DNA from 2 places in the Rhizobium hidalgonense genome. Region 1 is predicted to be linked to the other one. Evidence: riboswitches for the same ligand, from Rfam matches in the RefSeq annotation. Region 1 holds a riboswitch; the other holds the start of a gene.
What was found. A riboswitch is a leader RNA that binds a small molecule or an ion and turns the genes downstream of it on or off. The one in region 1 is predicted to bind cobalamin.
Positions count from the first base shown of each region.

Region 2: it holds a riboswitch for cobalamin, as region 1 does, so the genes downstream of both, metE (5-methyltetrahydropteroyltriglutamate--homocysteine S-methyltransferase) here and bluB (5,6-dimethylbenzimidazole synthase) in region 1, are expected to answer to the same signal.

Region 1 is NZ_CP054027.1:1,990,722-1,998,340, reverse strand. It holds gene FFM81_RS09525 (NADP-dependent malic enzyme) at 1-1,778, shown strand, start outside; gene FFM81_RS09520 (ribonuclease H family protein) at 1,794-2,327, opposite strand; gene FFM81_RS09515 (DUF2865 domain-containing protein) at 2,477-3,574, shown strand; gene bluB (5,6-dimethylbenzimidazole synthase) at 3,605-4,294, opposite strand; cobalamin riboswitch at 4,337-4,523, opposite strand; gene FFM81_RS09505 (MFS transporter) at 4,727-6,133, shown strand; gene FFM81_RS09500 (methyl-accepting chemotaxis protein) at 6,371-7,619, shown strand, end outside.
Region 2 is NZ_CP054027.1:487,500-495,118, reverse strand. It holds gene metE (5-methyltetrahydropteroyltriglutamate--homocysteine S-methyltransferase) at 78-2,402, opposite strand; cobalamin riboswitch at 2,507-2,775, opposite strand; gene FFM81_RS02355 (heavy metal translocating P-type ATPase) at 2,815-5,061, opposite strand; gene FFM81_RS02350 (MerR family transcriptional regulator) at 5,133-5,555, shown strand; gene FFM81_RS02345 (TIGR03862 family flavoprotein) at 5,628-6,836, shown strand; gene msrB (peptide-methionine (R)-S-oxide reductase MsrB) at 6,833-7,318, opposite strand; gene FFM81_RS02335 (helix-turn-helix domain-containing protein) at 7,522-7,619, shown strand, end outside.

The DNA.
Region 1 (7,619 bases):
CGGCGATCATCGTCGCCGCCGCCATCCTCAACGGGCTGGAACTCGCCGGCAAGGCGATCGAAAACGTCAAGATCGTCGCCTCCGGCGCCGGGGCCGCCGCCCTTGCCTGCCTGAACCTGCTGGTCATTCTCGGAGCAAAACGCGAAAACATCTGGGTCCACGATCTCGAAGGCCTCGTCTATGAGGGCCGCACCGAGCTGATGGACGAATGGAAATCCGTCTATGCCCAGAAGAGCGACACGCGCACGCTGGCCGAAAATATCGGCGGCGCCGACGTCTTCCTCGGCCTGTCGGCCGCCGGCGTGCTGAAGCCGGAGCTGCTGGCGCAGATGGCCGACAAGCCGCTGATCATGGCGCTCGCCAATCCGACGCCGGAGATCATGCCGGACCTTGCCCGCGCCGCCCGTCCCGACGCGATGATCTGCACCGGCCGTTCGGATTTCGCCAACCAGGTCAACAACGTCCTCTGCTTCCCCTATATCTTCCGCGGCGCGCTCGATTGCGGCGCCGAGACGATCAATGAGGAAATGAAGATGGCCGCCGTGCGCGCCATCGCCGCCCTGGCCCGCGAAGAACCGTCCGATGTCGCCGCCCGCGCCTATTCCGGCGAGACCCCGGTCTTCGGCCCGGATTACCTGATCCCCTCGCCCTTCGATCCCCGCCTCATCCTGCGCATTGCGCCTGCGGTCGCCAAGGCTGCCGAACAGAGCGGCGTGGCGCGCCGGCCGATCCAGGATTTCGACGCCTATCTCGATCAGCTGAACCGCTTCGTCTTCCGCTCCGGCTTCGTCATGAAGCCGATCTTCGCCGCGGCAAAGGCCGCAGAGCGCAAGCGTGTCATCTTCTCCGAAGGGGAGGACGAACGTGTGCTGCGCGCCGCCCAGGTGCTGCTCGAAGAAGGCCTCGCCGAACCGATCCTGATCGGCCGCCCGCAGGTCATCGAGACGCGCCTGAAGCGCTACGGCCTGCGCATCCGGCCGCTGCAGGATTTCGAAGTTATCAATCCGGAAGACGATCCGCGCTTCCGCGAATATGTCGATCTCTATTTCTCCCTCGTCGGCCGCCGCGGTGTCATCCCGGAAGCCGCGCGCACCATCGTGCGTACCAATACCACCGTCATCGGCGCGCTGGCGCTCAGGCGCGGCGAGGCCGATGCGCTGATCTGCGGCCTGGAAGGCCGCTACGAAAAGCATCTGCGCGACGTCCGCCAGATCATCGGCAAACGCAAGGATGTCCGCGATTTCTCCGCCCTCAGCCTGATGATCTCGCAGCGCGGCGCCACCTTCTTCACCGACACCTACGTCACCTTCAATCCGAGCGCTGAGGAAGTTGCCGAGTCGACGGTGCTGGCGGCCGAGGAAATCCGCCGCTTCGGCATCACCCCGCGTGCTGCGCTCGTCTCGCATTCCAATTTCGGCTCGCGCGAATCCGAAAGCGCCACGAAGATGCGCAACGCCCTGCAGCTGGTGCGCGACACCGCGCCCGATCTCGAGGTCGATGGGGAAATGCATGGCGAAAGCGCTATCACCGAAGCGCTGCGCAAACGTGTCATGCCGGATACGACGCTGCACGATGAAGCAAATCTGCTGGTCTTCCCGAACCTCGACGCCGCCAACATCACGCTTGGTGTGGTGAAGTCGATGACCGACGGCCTGCATGTCGGCCCGATCCTGCTCGGCACCGCCCTGCCCGCCCACATCCTCGCGCCCTCGGTCACCTCCCGCGGTGTCGTCAACATGGCGGCGCTGGCCGTCGTCGAGGCGTCGCAGCCGGCATAGCCGGCTGCGAACATATCAGCCACCCGGGATCGACAAGCGCCCATTGTCCGCGAGCACATCCGCGCGTTCGTTGCCGATAATTCCCGAATGGCCCTTGCACCAGGCAATGCTCACCAGGGCGTTCCGGGATAGCTGAAGATCGACCGCTTTCCAGAGTTCCGCATTGTCGATCGTTCGCCTTCGCCCATTCCCGTTCGGGCCGCTTTTCTTCCAGTCGTTGTTCTTCCAGATATGTCGCCGGCTGTTGCAGCCTTTGACGGCATAGATGGAATCCGACCAGATGACCGCGGCTTCGCCAGTTGTTTGGCTATTGATCCACATGGCTGCCTTGAGAACGGCGGTCAATTCCATCGCATTATTGCTGGAATCTTCAACGCCACCGTAATCGGCGGCAATTTCCACCGCATCGCGATAAGCGATAAACGACCATCCTCCATGCCCGGAACCGGGCTCGTAACAACCGTCCGCGAAGACGTGAAGGCCGTGTTGGGAGCCCGGTGCGCCTGATGCCGGTGCGGAGGATCGGATCTCGTCGGGAATGCCTGTCATTTTCACCGGGTCTCGGGCGATTACTGGATAAGGTCGCGAAAATACGCTAGGATTTCATCTGAGCTTATTAAGAGAAACACGTTAAGGGAAAACGCGCGGCCGGTTGAAGTCGCCAGTGACCATCGACACTTTCTCATCCGGAACGAGCCGTGAAACGCCGAAACCTGTCTCTTGCGCTTCTTCTTGCCATCGCGGCGCCCGCCGCCGCGCAGACCAGCGTCATCTGCGAGGATCTGCGCGGCCGCCTCGCCGACCTGCCGCGATCGATCGGCAACGGCAACGGCCCGGAAGCCCGCCAATATGCCAGCGCCATGGCCGAGCAGAACCTTGAACTGCGCAAGGTTCGCAACGACCTGCGCAGCTACGGCTGCACCTCCGGCAGCATGGTGGTGATCGGCGGCGAAAGTGCCGATTATTGCGACGAGCTCTCGCAGGCCGAAGCCCGGATGATCGACAATATCCGTTATCTCCAGGACCGCCGCGCCGAGCTGCGCGCCCAGGGCGGCGGTGATGACGGCGCCCGCCGCGAGTTGATTGCCGCGCTCGACCGCAACGGCTGCAACAGCGAAAACTTCTATGCGCCCGACGAGCGTCGCGCCAACGACCCCGCTCCGAGCGTCGAGGAACAGGCAATGCGCTCCGATACCTTCATCCCGCTCGGCGGCGGTGGAGAGGTCGACCCGCGTTACGGCCTGCCGCGGGCCGACATGATGTCGCCTGTCAGCACCATGTGCGTGCGCAGCTGCGACGGTGGTTTCTTTCCGATCAGCTCGAACGCCACCTCGGTCGATTTCGGCCGCGACGCCGAGACCTGCGCCAAGATGTGCCCCGGCATCGAGACGGAACTCTTCTATCGCGACGTGACGAGTACCGAGGCCTCGAACATGATCTCGGTTGCAACCGGCACGCCCTACAGCGCCATGAAGAACGCCTTTGCCTACAAGAACCGCACACCTGGCGAAAAGACCTCCTGCGCCTGCAATCTCACCGCCTATTACGACGAGATGCGCGGCAAGCAGGCGGTGAGCCAACCGCCGCAGCAGGGCTCGATCACCACCATCCACACCAATCCGCCGGCGAAGGATGCCGCTGCGGCCGCCGCGCCGCAGCCATCGGTTCCGGAACGTCCCTACGACCCCACGAAGAGCAAGGTCCGCCAGGTCGGCCCGCAGTTCCTCGCCGGCGATCAGGGCTCGATCGACCTCGCCAATCCGGCAACGCCGGGACCGCAGCCGCAACAGCAGTGATTGGCCGAGCCGCGTTCGAAGCGACGCCGTTCAGCGCTCGCTGCGCCCCCAGCCATCATGAAACACCAGCTCCTCGAGCGGCAGCCGCTGCCGCCAGCCTTTGACGGAGAGTTCCGGCTGGTCATAGAGCCGATCGACAAAACCGGCGCAGAGCCAGGCGACCACCTCGATATGCTCGGGTATGCCGAGAATGCTCTTCAGGTCGCCTTCCCGAAAGATGCTAACCCAGCCGATGCCGATCCCCTCAGTGCGGGCCGCTAGCCAGAGATTCTGGATCGCGCAGACTGTGGAATAGCTGTCCATCCTCGGATTATGAGTGCGCCCCAGCACCACGCTGCCGCTGCGGGTGGGATCGCAGGTCACGCATATGCCGAGCGGCGCCTCGACGATGCCTTCGAGCTTGAGCGAGCGATAGGCCTGCCGCCGCTCGCCCTCGAACATTAATGCCGCCTCCTCGTTGGCCTTGGCAAAAGCGTCCCGGATGCGCGCTCGCACAGTTGGACTTTTCACCAGAATGAAATTCCACGGCTGCATGAAGCCGACGGAGGGCGCATGATGGGCGGCCGTCAGCAGCCGCGCCACGACATCGTCGGGCAACGGGTCGGGCAGGAACTGGCTGCGCACGTCGCGCCGCGTCATGATCGCGTGATAAACGGCTTGGCGTTCAGCCAAGGAAAAACCGGACGCCACTGACAGGGCATCCTCATCAAAGGGTCGCATCGTCAAATCCCCAACAACGCAACCGCCCGCCGTCCGCGCGGGTTGGGTCTATCTTGCCAGGCCGGTCTTCTGACTTGGCGTCATCCGTCTGCCGCAGCCTTCCCGGCAAGAGCCAGTGGCGTAATGTTGCGGCAAGCGTCGGCCTTACAGCGTTGGGCACGTTCCGGCCTTGCACCGGATTCCCGATTCTCCCGCTTTGACGGCGGGCACCTGACGGCGCATCTATTTCAGGAAACGGGTGCTGCGGCAAGGCCGCTCCGATGGCGCAGTCGAAAGCGAAGCGCAATAATGAGCTCACCCCGCCCCGCGTCGGTTTGAAGCAGCTCGCCAAACCCCTTCATCGATCGTTTCTATGGCCTTATCATCGCCGACGGCGTATGGACGATGCAGTCCCTCGCAGCACCCCGGTTGCCCGTGTCCCGCCTGACGCCCATGATCCTTGCGGTCGCCCTGTTCATGGAACAGATGGATTCGACCGTGATCGCCACTAGCCTGCCGGCCATCGCCGCCGATATCGGCACCTCGCCGATCGCGCTGAAGCTTGCCGTCACCAGCTATCTCGTGGCGCTGGCGATCTTCATCCCGATCAGCGGCTGGATGTCCGATCGTTTCGGCGCGCGCAACATCTTCCGCCTGGCAATCTCAGTCTTCATGATCGGCTCGGTCGCCTGCGCCTTTTCCAATTCGATCGCCGCTTTCGTCGTCTCGCGGCTGATCCAGGGCGCCGGCGGCTCGATGATGACGCCGGTCAGCCGCCTGCTGCTGGTTCGGGGAACGCCGCGCCACGAACTCGTTGATGCCATGGCCTGGCTTACCATTCCCGCCCTGATCGGCCCGATCATGGGGCCGCCGATCGGCGGTTTTCTGACCACCTATCTCACCTGGCACTGGATCTTCTGGATTAACGTCCCGATCGGCGTCGCCGGCATTATCCTCGTCACGCGTTTCCTGCCGGCGGTCGAGCCGCGCAGTCCGCGGCCGATGGATTTTCCCGGCTTCTTCCTTTGCGGCATCGGCTTTTCCGGCTTCGTCTTCGGCCTGTCGGTCATCAGCCTGCCGGCCGTGCCCATCATCTACGGTTATATCACCGTGGCGATCGGCATCCTTGCCGGGTCTATCTACCTTCTGCATGCCCGCCGCGCGCCCCATCCGCTTCTCGATCCGAAAATGTTCCGCTACCCGCTGTTCCGGGCGGCTATCCTCGGCGCCTCCAATTTCCGCATGGGCCTCGGCGCTCTGCCCTTTCTGATGCCGCTGATGCTGCAGCTCGGTTTCGGCCTGACGCCGTTGCAATCGGGCTCGGTCACCTTCGTCAGCGCGCTCGGCTCGATGGGGTCGAAATTCGCCGCTTCGCGCACCTTCAATGCCTTCGGCTTCCGAACCGTCATATCGATCACCACCTTGCTGGCGGCAATCTTCCTCGGCATCAACGGGCTCTTCACCGTTGCAACGCCGCTGCCGCTGATCATGGCCTGCCTGCTGATCGGCGGCCTGTTCCGCTCCATGGCCTTTTCCGGCGTCAACGCCATGGCCTTCGGCGATGTCGACGATGCCGACAGCAGCCAGGCGACCGCGATCAACGCTGTTGCCCAGCGTATCTCCATGGCGATGGGTGTGGCGATTGCCGGCAGCATCCTGGAAATTTCGAGCAGTCTCCACGGCGGCAGGCTGCTGGTTTCGGATTTCCACATCGCCTTTTTCAGCGTCTCTGCCATTTCGGCGCTGGCCTGCATCACCTTCCTGCGCCTGCCGCGCGATGCCGGCGCGGAGCTGACGACGCGCCGCCGCAAGCATCGCGGGATCGAGCCCGACGGGGCCATGGCGGAAAACAGCCCCTAATTTCGCAAGAAAAGCAGCTCTCGGCGATCAAGGCCGGCCGAAACGCCGGTCCGCGCCGGTATCCCATTCTACTTTATGATTTATTCACACATCAAAGACACACTGCGTCTGCGCGTTTTGGGTCGCAAGGGGGACATGGGCATGAGTGCTCATGCTGCGACTGCCGGCGTGGATGCCCGTGTTGATAGGCTGGTCGAGAACATATCCGACTGAGCTGCGTTTCGAGGCCCCCGCGGCATGTTCCAACTTTTGAAAACGATGCCTCTGACAGCCAAGCTGGCGGCGATTATCGTGGCCGTCAACCTTTGCGGCATCTCCGCTTTTGCAACCTACACCTGGATGTACGAAACCAGGGCGTTGATCGATGGCGCCAAGGCGAACTGGTCCAAGGATGCGGAGCAGTTTGCGTCCCTGGCTGCCGGCGGCGTAAAATGGGGCAAGGCGAACGCCGTTCGCGAGGCCTATTCGCTCTACCGCGACGATCCCTCGCTCGACCTGGTGCAGTTTGCTGCCTTCAACGCGGAACCTGCCGCCGTCGACACGTGGACGCGCGACGGCATTGACGGTCTGCCCGCACCGGCCGATCTGGCGAAACGCCTCAGCACCAAGCCCGAAAAAACGACGATCGATGACAGCGGAATATCTGCCGGCGTGGTCACGATCATCGCGCCGCTTCCGCTGGATAAGTCTGGCAAGGCCACCGGCTACGTCGTCACCAACTGGTCGATCGAAAAAATCGCTGCCGAAGTCAAGCAGAAGGTCCTGATTTCGCTGCTGACGCAGTTCGCGATTACCGCCATGGCGGTTGTCGCCTTTCTTCTCGCCATGCGCAGCCTCGTCGGCCGCCCCCTCAGAATTCTCAGTGAAAGAATCAGCGCGTTGCAGAAGGGCGATCTGGCCTCTCCCGTCACCTACCGGGAAAATGGCGACGAGATCGGCTTCCTCGCACGTGCCTTGGAAGTTTTCCGCAATGAGGCGATTGCCAAGGTCGAAAGAGAGCAAGCAGCGGCCGAACAGAGCGCCTCGTTCGACGCCGAACGGGCGCGCAACACCTTGTTGACGGAAGAGGCCAGCAACGCTCAGCGGCTGGTCATGACAGCGCTAGCAAATGAATTGGAAAAACTCGCCGCCGGCGATTTCTCGATACAGCTCGCCGATCTCGGCCCAGAATTCGATAAATTGCGGCAGGATTTCAATAATATGGTTCATGCGGTCGCAGCCGCGCTGACGGAAATCAAGACTGCCTCCGTCGCGGTTGAAGGCGGCTCGAGCGAGCTGGCATCCTCCGCCGATCAGCTCGCCAGGCGGACTGAGCAACAGGCCGCCGCCCTGGAACAGACCGCCGCGGCCCTTGATGAGGTAACGACGACGGTCAGAACCTCGTCGCAGCGGGCCGAAGATACCGGCAAGCTGGTCGAGGAAACCAAGCGCAGCGCCCATGTCTCGGCAACGGTGGTACGCGATGCGATCGGAGCGATGGATAGGA
Region 2 (7,619 bases), 1.5 Mb from region 1:
CGCTGTGGAGAACTCCTTTATAAAAGGGAGCCGGCAAAAGCCGGCTCCTCGAGATTGTTCGGAGATTTAAGCGCCCTTCACCGGCCCGTGGTCCGCAACACATGAGCGGCGGCGACCATGTTGACGAGTGCCGGACGCACCTCTTCCCACTTGCGGGTCTTCAGGCCGCAATCCGGATTGACCCACAACTGCCCGTCCGAGAGTCGCCCGCGGGCAAGCTGCATGAGCTCGGTCATCTCGGCGACCTCGGGAACGCGCGGCGAATGGATATCGTAGACGCCGGGGCCGATTTCGTTCGGATATTTGTAGCTTCGGAAGGCTTCCAGTAGCTCCATCTTCGAACGGGAAGTCTCGATGGAGATGACGTCGGCATCCATCGCGGCGATGGCGCCGATGATCTGGTTGAACTCCGAATAGCACATGTGGGTGTGGATCTGTGTCTCGTCGGCAACGCCGGTCGAGCACAGGTGGAAACTTTCCACCGCCCAGTCGAGATAGGCCTTCCAGTCCGCCTGACGCAGCGGCAGGCCTTCACGAAGTGCCGCCTCATCGATCTGGATCATCGCCGCACCCGCCTTTTCGAGATCGGTCACCTCGTCGCGAATCGCCAGCGCGATCTGCCGGCTGACATCTGCACGCGCAAGATCGTCGCGGACGAAGGACCAGTTGAGGATCGTCACCGGCCCCGTCAGCATGCCCTTCACCGGCTTTTCCGTCAGCGATTGCGCATAACGCCACCATTCCAGCGTCATCGGCTTCGGGCGCGAGACGTCGCCGAAGATGATCGGCGGACGGACATAGCGTGAACCGTAACTCTGCACCCAGGCATGGGCGGTGAAGGCGAAGCCTGAAAGCTGCTCGCCGAAATACTGCACCATGTCGTTACGCTCGAACTCGCCGTGAACGAGCACGTCGAGTCCGATCTCCTCCTGCCAGCGGATCGCCGATTCCGTCTCCTTTCTGAGGAAGGCCTCGTAATCGGAGCCGCTGATCGCACCCTTGACATAGGCCGCGCGCGACTTGCGCACTTCCGGCGTCTGCGGAAAGGAACCGATCGTCGTCGTAGGGAAGAGCGGCAGTCGCAACCGGTCGTCCTGAAGCGCTTTGCGCGCGAGGAATGCGCGACCTCGGCGTTTCATCCTCCCGTCGATGCCTGCCAATCGCACCGCAACTCCGGCGTCATGAACCCTTGAGGAAGAGGCGCGGGCAGCGACGGCGCGCAAAGACGCTTCAAGCGCACCGATAACGCCGCTCCGGTCCGCAGCACCGCTGCCGAGCACGGCAAGCTCGTCCAGCTTCTGCGTCGCAAAGGCGAGCCATGTTTTCAGCTCGCCGTCGAGCCCTGCTTCCAGATCGAGATCGATCGGCACGTGAAGGAGGGAGCAGGACGGCGCGATTTGAAGTCGATGTTCCCCTAACCTGGAAACCAGCGGCGCGATCCTGTTCAGGATGGCGTTTAGATCGGCCCGCCAGATGTTGCGTCCGTCGATGACGCCGAGCGACAGCACGAGACTATCAGGAGTCCTTTCCAGGAGAATCTCGACCTGCTGCGGCCCGCGCACCAGATCGACATGAAGGCCTGCGACCGGCAACTCAATTGCCGCCGGAAGATTGTCGCCCAAGTCGCCGAAATAACCGGCGAGCATGATCTTGAGATCCGGCACCACTTCGCCAAGCGCCCGGTAAGTCTGGTTGAGCGCGGCGCGCTCGCTGTCGGAAAGATCGAGGACGAGGCATGGCTCGTCGACCTGTATCCAGTCGGCACCTGCCGCACTCAACTCGGCAAATATCTTGGCGTAGACCGGCAGCAGCCGGTCGAGCAGCTCGACCGTGTCGAAGCCGGCCTCGGTGGATTTGGCGAGTTTCAGGAAGGTGACTGGCCCTAGAATGACCGGCCGCGTATGGATACTTAGCGCCTTCGCCTCCAGGAATGCCTCCAGCGGTCTATTCGCAGTCAGCGTGAACGCCTGGTCACGCCTGAGTTCCGGAACCATGTAGTGGTAGTTGGTGTCGAACCATTTGGTCATCTCCAGCGCCGGCACCCCGTGACCATGGTGGACATGGCCGCAATCGCCGTGATGGCTCTCGCCGGTCGAGCCGCGCGCCATCGCAAAATAGGTGTCGAGATCGACAGGACCGCCCTTCCAGCCATAAGCGGCCGGAATCGCGCCGACCATCACCGCGAGATCGAGAACATGATCATAGAGCGAGAAGTCATTGGAGGGGATGATGGCGATCCCCTTTTGCTGCTGCAGCTCCCAGTTCTCGGCGCGCAGCTTTTTCGCCGTTTCCAGGAGTGCTGCCGCGTTGCTCTTGCCGGCCCAGTAGCTTTCCAGCGCGAATTTCAGTTCGCGGTGGCTTCCGATCCTCGGAAAGCCGAGATTTGCAGTCTTGATGCTCATTTCCTTACCCCGAAGGTTATGGGCAAGGCACTGGCGAGACGCATCGACGAACGGACATGAAGGTACCGTTTCGCAGAAGGCGGCACACCGGGACACCCCGCCCGTGGACGTTATCGATCGTGGCAGGTCTCCTGACTTGCGGGTCGTTGCCACCGTCCAGTCTTCCCGGGCGTCTTTCCCAGTGACGTCAATTGGACGGCGGCTCTCCGCCTACAGTTGCGGGGGCAGCTTCGGATTGGGCGCTACTGCATAATTCCTGAAATCGGATTCCATTTCAGGATAAAATTATGCAGCAATTCAACACAGCGCCGCACCGAATTCCCTCTTAGCTCCGGACCGAACGATCCGCAGAACCACGATGCCGCGAGAATGCGCCCGCAAGCGGATGCCGTCAAGAAATATAAAGAAATGTTTATATCTTTATTCGAAGCAGTCGCAACGCATTGATCGTTACCAATACTGTCGCGCCGGTATCGGCGAGGATCGCCGCCCAGAGCCCGGTGATGCCGGCAATCGTCGTCACCAGGAACACCGCCTTCAACCCGAGCGCGATGGTAATATTCTGCAGGATGTTGCGCATCGTGCGTTTGGACAGTTCAATCATCCGTGCGACGTCGCCGACGCGTCCGTGCAACACGGCGGCATCGGCCGTCTCCAGCGCCACATCGGTGCCGCCGCCCATGGCGATGCCGATATCGGCAGCAGCCAGCGCCGGCGCATCGTTGATGCCGTCGCCGACCTTGGCGACGATGAAGCCCTGGCGCTTCAATTCGCCGACGACTTGCTGCTTGTCTTCCGGCATCATCTCGCCGCGCCAGTCGATGCCGAGCATGCCGGCAACGGCTGCCGCCGTTCGCTTGTTGTCGCCCGTCAGCATGATCGCCTTGACGCCTGCCAATTTCAGTGTGGAGAGCCCGGCCTGCGCATCCCCGCGCGGCTCGTCGCGCATGGCGATGAGGCCGGCCGCAACACCATCGACGAGCAGGACCGAGACACTCTTGCCTTCGTCGTTCAGAACAGTGATGCGCGCTTCCTGTTCGCCGTCCAGCGCGCCGCGCTCGCGGGCAGCGGGCGGCGACAGCAGGTCCAGCGTCTCGCCGCCGACCTTGCCGCTGATACCCTTGCCCGGCAGTGCTTCCAGCTCGAAGGCCGGCGGCACGGGAAGGCCGTCCGCCTTGGCGCGGTTAAGGATCGCCAGCGCCAAGGGATGGCTGGAACCCTGCTCCAGCACCGCGGCGCGCGAGAGCACCTGCGCCTCGCTCAATCCGAAGGAAACGATATCGGTCACCTGAGGCTTGCCTTCCGTCAGCGTGCCTGTCTTGTCGAAGGCGACCATCGTCACCTTGCCGAGCGTTTCCAGCACTGCGCCGCCCTTCATCAGCAGCCCGCGCCGCGCACCCGCCGAAAGCGACGCGGCGATTGCCGCTGGCGTCGAAATGACGAGCGCGCAGGGGCAGCCAATCAGCAGGATGGCAAGGCCCTTATAGACCCATTCATTCCACAAGCCGCCGAACAACAGCGGCGGCAAGACCGCAACAAGTGCTGCGATCACGACCACGCCGGGCGTGTAATAGCGCGAGAACCGATCGATGAAGCGTTCCGTCGGCGCCTTGGATTCCTGCGCTTCCTCCACCAGCTTGACGACGCGGGCGATGGTATTGTCGGCAGCGGCCGCCGTGACGCGGACCCTGAGCACCGCGTCGCCATTCACCGTTCCGGCGAAGACGACGGCATCGACGCCCTTGCGCACCGGCGTGCTTTCGCCCGTTACCGGCGCCTCGTCGATCGCGCTCTCGCCCGAGATGATGATGCCGTCCGCCGAAATGCGGTCGCCCGGACGCACCATGATGATCGCGCCGACGACAAGGCTCTCCGCCGGCACCTCCCGCGTCTGACCGTTCTCTTCGAGCAGCGCATTCTTCGGCACCAGCGCGGTCAGCGACTGGATGCTTTCGCGCGCCTTGCCGGCGGCCACGCCCTCCAGCAGCTCACCGACGAGGAACAGGAATACGACGGTCGCCGCCTCCTCCCCCGCATTGATGATGACGGCGCCGACGGCAGCGATCGTCATCAGCATCTCGATCGAAAATGGCGTGCCGGAGAGAGCCGCCATGACCGCCCGCCGCGCGATCGGCACCAGACCGACCAGCATGGCGATGATGAAGGCATAAGATCCGATCGCCGGCACCAGATGGCCGATCGCATAGGCGGCAATCAGCGCTGCACCCGAGAAGATGGTCAGCCGGCCCTTCTTGCTCTGCCACCAGGGACCGGTCGTCGGCCCATGGTCATGTCCATGCAGACCTTCGATTTCCTTTTCGCCACGGGCAAGGCCGTGATCGTGACCTGCGTGATCGTGGTCATGGCCTTCGTGATCGTGATCGTGACCCACGTGATCGCCGTGATCATGCGAGCCGTGGTCATGTGTCGGCGCCACGCCTCCGGCAAAGGGCGAGACGGAATATCCGAGCCCCGTCACCTTCTTCTCGATCGCCTTGAGATCGCTGCCGTCATGCCGGACGGTCATCGTGCCGGCCATCACCGAGACGGAAACATCCGCGACACCCGCCACGCGCCTGACCGCGGTATCGATCTTGGTTGCACAGGAGGCGCAATCCATGCCGCCGACCCGGTATCGTGTCTCGCTCGTTTCAGCCATGATCCGCTTCCTTGTCAAACAGAAGCATCTCTCCTACATCCTCTAGCGACTAGAGGTGCAAGAGAAAAATCATGAAAAAGATCACCATTGGTGAAGCGGCTCGCCAGAGCGGCGTCAAAGTGCCGACGGTGCGTTATTACGAAAGCATCGGCCTGCTCGCCGCGCCGAGCCGCAGCGAGGGCAACCAGCGCTCCTTCGAGCCCGCCGACATCAGCCGCCTCGCCTTCATTCGCCATGCCCGCGAACTCGGTTTCGAGATCGAGGCGATCCGCACGCTGCTCACCCTGCAGGATGATCCGCACCAATCCTGCGCCTCGGCCGATGCCATCGCCAAGGCCCGCCTCGTCGAGGTCGAACAGCGCATCCGCAGCCTGATGGCGCTGAAGGCCGAGCTGGAAACCATGGTGGAAGGCTGCGGCCATGGCCGGGTCGACCAATGCCGCGTCATCGAGGTTCTCGCCGACCACGGCCAGTGCACGCATTCGCGCCACTGACGAACTGACAATCTTGCAAGCAACCAACGCCCACGTCAAAACTGCAGCAGAAAGAATCGGGCGAAGGCATCCATGAACCAGAAGCGAATTGCCATCATCGGCGGCGGCCCGGCGGGCCTTGCGGCCGCCGAACTGCTTTCGCTCTCCGGCCATGCGGTGACGGTTTACGACGCCATGCCGACCTTCGCCCGCAAGTTCCTGCTGGCCGGCAAGTCGGGCCTGAACATCACCCATTCCGAAGATTATGCCCGTTTCGCCACGCGCTTCGGCGCCGCCGCCGGCCGTCTGCGTCCCGCGCTTGATGCCTTTACCCCTGGCGATATCAGGGATTGGGCAGCGGGGCTCGGGACGGAAACTTTCGTCGGCTCGTCCGGTCGGGTTTTTCCAACGGTGATGAAAGCCTCTCCCTTGCTGCGCGCCTGGCTCAGGCGATTGGAGGCGCAGGGCGTCACGCTGCGCAGCCGTCATCGCTGGGTCGGTTTTGCCGAGGAGGGCTACCTTTTCGAAACGCCCGAAGGACGCAGCATCGTCCATTGCGACGCCGCCCTGCTGGCGCTCGGCGGCGCAAGCTGGCCGCGCCTCGGCTCCGATGCGCGCTGGCTGCCCTGGCTATCGGAGAAAGGCGTCGAGATCGACGCCTTCCAGCCCGCCAATTGCGGCTTCGTCGTCGGCTGGAGCCAAAACTTCAGCGAGCGTTTCTCCGGCGAGCCGGTGAAGTCGGTCACCGCTACATCCGAGGCCGGCACCTTTCCCGGCGAATTCGTCATCACTGCAAGCGGCATCGAGGGCAGCCTCGTCTATGCCAATGCCGCCAGCCTCCGCGACCGGCTTCTGACCCACGGCAGCGCGGCCCTGACGCTCGACCTCACCCCGGGCCGGACGACCGAAAGGCTGGCGCGCGATCTTGCGCGGCAGGATGCCAAATCGAGCTTCTCAAACCGCCTGCGCAAGGGCGCCGGCCTCGACGGCGTCAAGGCGGCCTTGCTGCGCGAACTCGCCCCCGAGCGCAACCGGACCGACCCCGAACGTCTCGCCGGCATAATCAAAGCCCTGCCGATCCCCGTTCTGGCAACCCGGCCGATCGCCGAAGCGATTTCCTCGGCCGGCGGCATCCGCTGGAGCGGCATCGACGACGGCTTCATGCTGAAGGCGCTGCCGGGCACCTTCGTCGCCGGCGAGATGCTCGACTGGGAGGCACCGACCGGCGGTTATCTCCTCACCGCCTGTCTGGCGACCGGCCGGGCGGCGGCGCGCGGCATCGAAGCCTGGATCCAGCGCTAGGCCGAGGCCGGATGGAATGTCATGGCAAGGCCGTTCATGCAGTAGCGAAGCCCTGTCGGCTTCGGGCCGTCATCGAAAATATGCCCGAGATGGCCACCGCAGCGGCTACAATGCACAGCGGTCCGCACCATGCCGAAGGTGGAGTCGTTCTCGGTGCCGACGGCATCTTTCAGCGGCGCCCAGAAGCTTGGCCAGCCGGTGCCGCTATCGAATTTGGTCGCCGAGGAAAAAAGGTCCTGATTGCAGCCGGCGCAGGCGAAATTGCCCTTCCGCTCCTCGTGCAGCAAGGCGCTGGTAAAGCGGGATTCCGTTCCCGCCTGGCGCAGGACAGTATATTGATCCGGCGTCAGCAGCTTGCGCCATTCAGCCTCGCTATGCGTCACCGCGAAGGTCTCGCCGGCAAACGCCTTGCCGGCCAGGCCCAAGTGAACCGCGAGCGTCCCGAAAGCGACACCCATCAGCAACAATCGTCTGTTCATCATCGTCGGATCTCCTCGCCGGGAAACTTCGTTTCTGCACAGAACTACGGACAGGAGCGGTCTTTTGTTACATGATGACGGCTCGAACACCGAAATGTGAATTCAACTGTTTTGTCGGGAGGAGCCGCACTTGGATACCCACCAGGCGCCGGCTGATTGCAAACCCGCCGCTTTTCCATCAGACTATGCTTCGGTGGGAGGAGCCGATGCACGAAAACTCAGCACATGCCGATCACGTCTACACGTCTGCCCAGCGCGATTCCGCCGCGGCCAGTTCTCCAGTGGTCGCCTCCTGGCGGCGATG